DNA from 2 places in the Trichocoleus sp. FACHB-6 genome. Region 1 is predicted to be linked to the other one. Evidence: predicted binding sites of a transcription regulator. Region 1 holds the regulator's gene; the other holds the start of a gene.
What was found. The regulator HrcA, encoded in region 1, represses chaperone genes, less so after heat shock. The targets are predictions, from matches to a motif close to ANTTAGCACTCNNNANTNNNGAGTGCTAANT.

Region 1 (3,418 bases):
CCCCGCTGTTCCCCATTTTGGCTTGTACGGTCAAAATCTAAGCTAGTGACGGAAAAAGTAATTTCATCTCCCAGCCAAGGCTGGATATCTTTCTGGTAGTCGAGATCGGTATTAGCCAGTAAACTTTGTTTAACTTGGTCTAGTTCGACACGCGATCGCCCACGGTTCCCCGAACGATCCACAGCCTGCCGAAACCCCTCCTCCAAGCGATCTGGATTCACCAGCAATGACACCATGACTGGTGCCTGTTTCGGCACAAACATCGCGGCAGATGGCGTCATCTGTCCGCCCGACATCAAAGCGAGGGGACTTGGCGATCTTAACCAGTAAAAGCCACCAGCACCAATCAACAGCAGCACTAAAACGCCAGCTGCTAAAGCGTAAAAAAATGAGCGTTGCTTCATGGCGAAATTCAGACCTTGCGCGAGAGCGATTAAGCTTAGAACACTAATCCAGATGTCAGAGAATATTATGGCTGCCTGCCGTCCACCCGAACTATTAAAATCTTAGTTAATCTCGAAACGCAACATCATGTCAGCTCAATCTTATCCCCAACAGATTTCCCAGATTAGTGTAGAAGAACTCAAAAAGCGTCTGTGTGATGCCCGTGAGGGTTTACAACTGGTGGATGTGCGAGAGCCTTCTGAAGTAGCGATCGCCAGCATTGAGGGGTTTGAAATCCTCCCTCTGTCGGACTTTACCGAATGGTCTGATGAAATCCCCAGCCGCTTTGATCCCCACGCGGAGACGCTGGTAATGTGCCATCACGGTATTCGTTCGGCTCAGATGTGTCAGTGGTTACAAAGTCAAGGCTTTACCAATGTTAAAAATATTGCAGGTGGTATCGATGCTTACTCGCTTCTGGTAGATTCCACAATTCCCCGGTATTAATTCCTTCTTTTAGAGGCGGTCGTCTCCCCCAAAGGCTAATAATCGCCAAAATGGGGAAGCGATCGCTTCGCAGGGATAGCCCGGAGAACGAGAATAAATTGCCCCTACACCCCAACAACTAGAATCTTGTGTATATATTCTGGAGAAATGTGCCAGAGTAAGTCTTATCTTAGTTTTTCCCCTGTTTGCTGCTACTACCACAATTTTACTGATCGGCAGGCAGAAGACAGCATCTGCTATTGTGATTTAACCTGTAATTAAACGGCTGCTCGCTTGTCAAGAACGCCGGGCTTACGATAGATCAATAATCGTAAGTCCCCGAATTTTCATTGTGTTTAAAACCTATTAGATTCGGCTTTTGTTTAAATGTCTAAACAAGTAAAATTGACCGATCGGCAACAACGTATTCTCTGGGCAACAGTTCGTCATTATATAGCGACAGCAGAGCCTGTAGGCTCAAAAGCACTGGTAGAAGAATATAATCTCAGCGTCAGCCCAGCAACTATTCGCAATGCGATGGGTGCTTTAGAAAAAGCTGGATTACTCTATCAACCCCATACTTCCGCTGGACGGGTGCCCTCTGACTCTGGCTATAGAATTTATGTTGACCAACTAATAAAGCCTTCTGAGGTATTGGGGAGACAGGTAGAGGAATTATTTACAAAAAATCTGAACTTAGAGGATGGGAGCTTCGAGGCTTTGCTACGAGGAGCAGCGCAAATTCTCACTACGCTCAGTGGTTATATTACCCTGATCACGATGCCTCAAAACCGTACTACTCACTTACGACATTTGCAGCTGGTACAGGTTGAACCAGGACGGGTGATGCTAATCGTGGTGACAGATGCTTATGAGACGACTAGCGTTTTGATGGAGTTACCGCCGCTCACTTCAGAAGATACCGAACCCGATACAGAAATTGTAGAGCGGGAGTTGCAGATTTTATCGAACTTTTTGAATAGCCAGTTGCGAGGGCGATCGCTTGTTGAATTAGTTGCCTTAGACTGGAGTGAGTTAGGTCGGGAATTCCAAAGATATGCGGATACCTTGCGAAGTTTAGTCTCTGACTTAATCCGTCGCACCACAAAACCCGCTTCAACCCAAATTATGATTCGCGGTGTTGCAGAGGTGTTACGTCAGCCAGAATTTTCTGAGTTGCAGCAAATCCAAATGTTAATGCACCTATTGGAAGAGGAACAAGACAAGCTTGGGCCTTTAATCTTTGAATTACCTACACCAGAGATTCAAGGAGTGACAACCCTGCCACAAGGTTCGCGAGTGACAGTGAGAATTGGTTCCGAAAATCCCTTAGAACCGATGCGTACTTGTACGCTAATTTCTGCAACCTACCGACAAGGTTCTATTCCGGTAGGAAGTGTGGGAGTTTTGGGCCCAACTCGGATGGTATACGAAAATGCGATCGCGCTCGTTGAAGCCGCCGCCGATTATCTTTCCGATGCCCTTACTCAAACCGCTTAATCGATTTTGAATTTTGGATTGAGAGAGATTGGTCATTCCCAATTTACTCTCTTCCTCTCTTTCCTTAGCGTACTTCGTCTCTTTGCGGTTCATTTTTTTAAAATAACATGATTAGAAAAATAGGCTTTTGGTTGCTATGGGTAGGATTAGTTAGCTACGCCTTTCTATTAGCCCCTCCCAATCAACCAGACACATTTGAACTGATTAAAAATCTGTCAACAGGTCAATGGACAGGCATCAACCCTTTGATTATTGCCCTATTTAATATCATGGGTGTCTGGCCTCTGATTTACGGTTGCCTGTTATTTATAGACGGCAGAGGGCAAAAAATACCAGCTTGGCCTTTTGCAACATTCTCCTTTGGAGTAGGAGCCTTTGCCTTATTACCTTATTTGGCACTGCGCGAACCGAATACACAATTTTCAGGGCAAAAAAATCTATTTTTGAAAATACTTGATTCTCGCTGGCTGGGCCTTATCCTAACAATTGGCAGCGTTATTTTGGTTAGCTACGGCTTACTAGGAGCAGATTGGGCAGATTATGTTCAACAGTTCCAGACAAGCCGTTTTATTCATGTTATGAGTCTGGATTTTTGTCTATTGTGCTTAATATTTCCCGCCCTGCTAGGAGATGATATGGCACGGCGAGGAATCAACAATCCTGCACTTTTTTGGACTGTGGCACTGATTCCACTTTTTGGCCCTTTGGCGTATCTTTGCCTGCGTCCGCCCTTACCAGAATCTACTACCGAGGTGGTATCAAAACAGCAGCAGCCCGTCTCAAACGTAAGTAGGTAGGTATAAAAAGCCCTGTTGAAAAATCCTGTTTCTTCGGTTAGGGAAATTGTAGATTAACTTGACCAAAGACAGACGTAACCGATTTTGTCTCTGCTTTAAAGTTAGTTAACAAACAAGCGTGGAATTATCGGTCAAGCTCGTGGGTAGAAAAATAGCATTATGGTTGTTATGGGGTGGCTTTATCGCCTATGTCTTGCTGCTGGCCCCTCCAATTACGCCGGACACATTCAGGCTAATTAAAAACATATTGA
Region 2 (3,418 bases), on a different contig from region 1:
GTGGTGCTGTCTTTGGTCATGGTGACGCGACGGGCTTTACCCAGCATCTCCAAGCGGGTGTTTTCCAGCTTCAGACCAGCATCTTCGGTGATTAGCTGACCACCAGTGAGAACGGCGATGTCTTCGAGCATAGCTTTGCGGCGATCGCCAAAACCAGGAGCTTTGACGGCAACCACGTTCAGCACACCCCGCAGTTTGTTGACTACCAAGGTTGCCAGAGCTTCTTTCTCGATGTCCTCGGCGATAATTACCAGAGGACGACCAGCACGAGCTACTTGCTCCAGCACTGGCACTAAGTCTTGTACTAGAGCGATTTTCTTATCGGTGATGAGCAGGAAAGGCTCATCCATGATCGCTTCCATCCGCTCCATGTCGGTAGCGAAATAGGGAGAGATGTAGCCTTTGTCGAAGCGCATCCCTTCGGTGATTTCGAGTTCAGTGGTCATTGATTTCCCTTCTTCTAGGGAAATTACGCCTTCTTTGCCCACTTTGTCCATTGCTTGGGCGATCATCTGCCCAACTTCATCGTCGTTACCAGCAGAGATAGCTCCGACTTGCGCGATCGCTTTGGAATCTTCTACTTGACGGGCGTGTTGGGCAATCTGCTCGACCAGGAAGCCAATAGCTTTGTCAATACCGCGCTTCAGGGAAATTGCATTGGCTCCAGCAGCAACGTTCCGCAACCCTTCTTTGACCATTGCGTGCGCGAGAACGGTGGCGGTGGTGGTGCCATCACCAGCAGCATCATTGGTCTTGGAAGCAGCTTGACGAATCAGCGCCACGCCAGTATTTTCTACGTGGTCTTCTAGTTCAATTTCTTTGGCGATAGTGACACCATCGTTAACGATTTGCGGTGCGCCAAACTTCTTCTCTAGCACTACGTTACGGCCTTTGGGGCCGAGGGTGACAGCCACGGCTTCTGCCAAAATGTCCATTCCCTTTTCTAGGGCGCGACGAGCGTTTTCGTTGTAAATGATGCGCTTAGCCATATATTTCCAGGTTCTTGGTGAGTATGTGAATTTTGATCTTTAAACAGCTAATTGCGATTAGCCATTAGCCATTAGCTATTTAGTTAACTACGGCTAAAATGTCTTTCTCTGACAGCAAGACGTACTCGTCTGTGCCGAGTTTGATGTCTGTGCCAGCGTACTTGGAGTAGAGAACTTTGTCGCCGACGTTGACTTCCATCTCAACACGAGCGCCTTTATCATCGCGCTTGCCAGGGCCCACAGCGACTACTTCGCCGACTTGGGGTTTTTCTTTAGCATTGTCTGGCAGAAGAATTCCACCAGCGGTTTTCTCTTCAGCGGCGCTCACTTTCACAAATACGCGATCGCCTAGAGGCTTAACGGTGGATACACTCAGAGATACAGCAGCCATACAAATAAAGCTCCTACAACAGGTTTGATATCTAAACGCGATGTTCCTCGCGTTCTAAATTTAGCACTCTCGGCTCCTGAGTGCTAATTTAGCGGAGTAAGGTGTGCGATCGCAAGCAAGTTCTGCAAAATTGTGTGTACGGGTTTCCGAACAAAGATGGGAACTGGGGAAGAGCTGAGGAGGTAAGTCAAAGGAAAAAGTCAAGAATTCTTTTTTTGCATGAGAGCTTTTTTCCTTTTCTGCCGCCAGTCTGCTAAAAGAAAAGTTGGAACTGCCAACGTATTGTCAAAGACGCGAAAAGCCAGAGTTTGCCCAAGAAAGAAGTAAAAATGACTGAAAATACAGTAGCTCAATCTGAAGCCCAGATTCTAGACACCTGTAAGCCACAAGACCAAGATGCTATCCTCGCGTGCGTCCAGAGCTTAGGACTCAATCAAATTCAAAGACACATCTTCATATGTGCTGACCAGACTTTAGCTCAATGCTGCTCAAAGGAAGCCAGTCTAGAATCGTGGAATTACTTAAAGCGTCGCCTCAAAGAGTTAAAAATTGACAAACCCACCGAAACTCGCCCCAACTGCATTTTCCGCACCAAAGCCAACTGCTTGCGAGTTTGCGCCTCTGGCCCAATTCTAGTCGTCTACCCAGACGGCGTATGGTATCGCGGGGCGACTCCGGAAGTAATAGAGCGGATTATCCAAGAGCATCTTATTGGCAACAAAATCGTACAAGAATATGCTTTTTTAGTTCATCCGCTACCAGAACCCTATACAGTAACATAGTAGCTACGTTATATTCTTCCGTATACCTACTAGATCCTTATCGTTGCCACCCATGTAAGTGAGTATAATTATTTGGTTATAAACAGGATTTAGCATTTGTCTAGACCTAGTACAAACCAATACAGCAGGGTGTGCGAAATAACGTAGAGTCTACTTAGAATACGGTTGTAAAATTCACGAATCCAGGCTTGGCGAGTGGGACACCATGAAAGACACCAGTGTAAGAGATAACAAACGACTGTTGCTGATTGATGATGACCCCAACCTGATTTTGCTGGTCAAGGACTACCTGGAGTTTCGAGGGTACGAGGTGATCACTGCGGAAAACGGTCGGGAAGCTCTAGAGGTTCTAGAGCAGGACATTCCTGACATGATCATCTGCGATGTGATGATGCCGGAGATGGACGGAATTGCCCTCGTACAACACGTACGAGAAGACCCCCGCATCAGTTGGATTCCAGTTTTGTTCCTTTCCGCGAAAGGTCAAAGTCAAGATCGGGTGAAGGGACTTAACACTGGGGCTGATGTCTACATGGTTAAGCCATTTGAGCCTGAAGAATTGGTGGCGCAAGTGGAATCGTCCCTTAAGCAAGCCACTCGCCTAATTCATCATCCAAGTCGAGGAACCGAGGGAGGATCAAAACTTCAGGTACCTGAAACCGTAGAATTAACGCCGACTGAGCTAAAAGTTGTTCAGTTTGTGGCACGAGGTATGGCAAATCGAGAAATTGCCGAGCAGATGAATGTCTCTCAGCGGACGATTGAAAGCCATGTGTCCAATATGCTAGGTAAAACCAGTCTCCATAACCGCACGGAGTTAGCTCGGTGGGCAATTGAGAGTAACATGGCGTAAGTCGATTTGGGATTTTAGATTTTGGATTCTAGATTATTCATCCAAAATCTAAAATCCCAAATTGTTACCAGCCCTCTTCTTCTTTATCTGATTTTCTCCAAATTTCTAAATCCATTTCATCCAAGTAGGTGAGGGCGCTTTGAAGCTGGCGAGTTGTCCCTATCAGTTCCAAGTCAAACCAGCCATCATCTCTGGCATTTGCGCCTAGTAAAGCGGCGGCAATATTCACTGTGACACCGTGGTGAGAAATTAGGCGGGAGATGACTGGTTCTTCCTGGTATTGCTTGGGGATGCGGATTCTGACCCTAGTTTTAGTGAGTCGATTATCTTCGGGTGCGGTAGTTGAATTCACTGTCAATTCATTTGTACTGTGCATAAGTATTAACGTCTCCTATTCAACATC

Region 2: groES (co-chaperone GroES) is a predicted target of HrcA. The motif match lies at 1,439-1,469, and genes of this name have one in related genera.

The regions. Positions count from the first base shown of each region.
Region 1 covers NZ_JACJOY010000130.1:101,579-104,996, forward strand. Annotated here, with positions in the region: gene H6F66_RS27335 (DUF3352 domain-containing protein) at 1-404, opposite strand, end outside; gene H6F66_RS27340 (rhodanese-like domain-containing protein) at 532-891, shown strand; gene H6F66_RS27345 (hypothetical protein) at 901-1,092, opposite strand; gene hrcA (heat-inducible transcriptional repressor HrcA) at 1,258-2,370, shown strand; gene H6F66_RS27355 (DUF2834 domain-containing protein) at 2,478-3,167, shown strand; gene H6F66_RS27360 (hypothetical protein) at 3,307-3,418, shown strand, end outside.
Region 2 covers NZ_JACJOY010000120.1:80,542-83,959, forward strand. Annotated here, with positions in the region: gene groL (chaperonin GroEL) at 1-989, opposite strand, end outside; gene groES (co-chaperone GroES) at 1,069-1,380, opposite strand; gene H6F66_RS24335 (ferredoxin) at 1,710-2,162, shown strand; gene H6F66_RS24340 (response regulator transcription factor) at 2,368-3,015, shown strand; gene H6F66_RS24345 (NIL domain-containing protein) at 3,080-3,391, opposite strand; gene cysW (sulfate ABC transporter permease subunit CysW) at 3,407-3,418, opposite strand, start outside.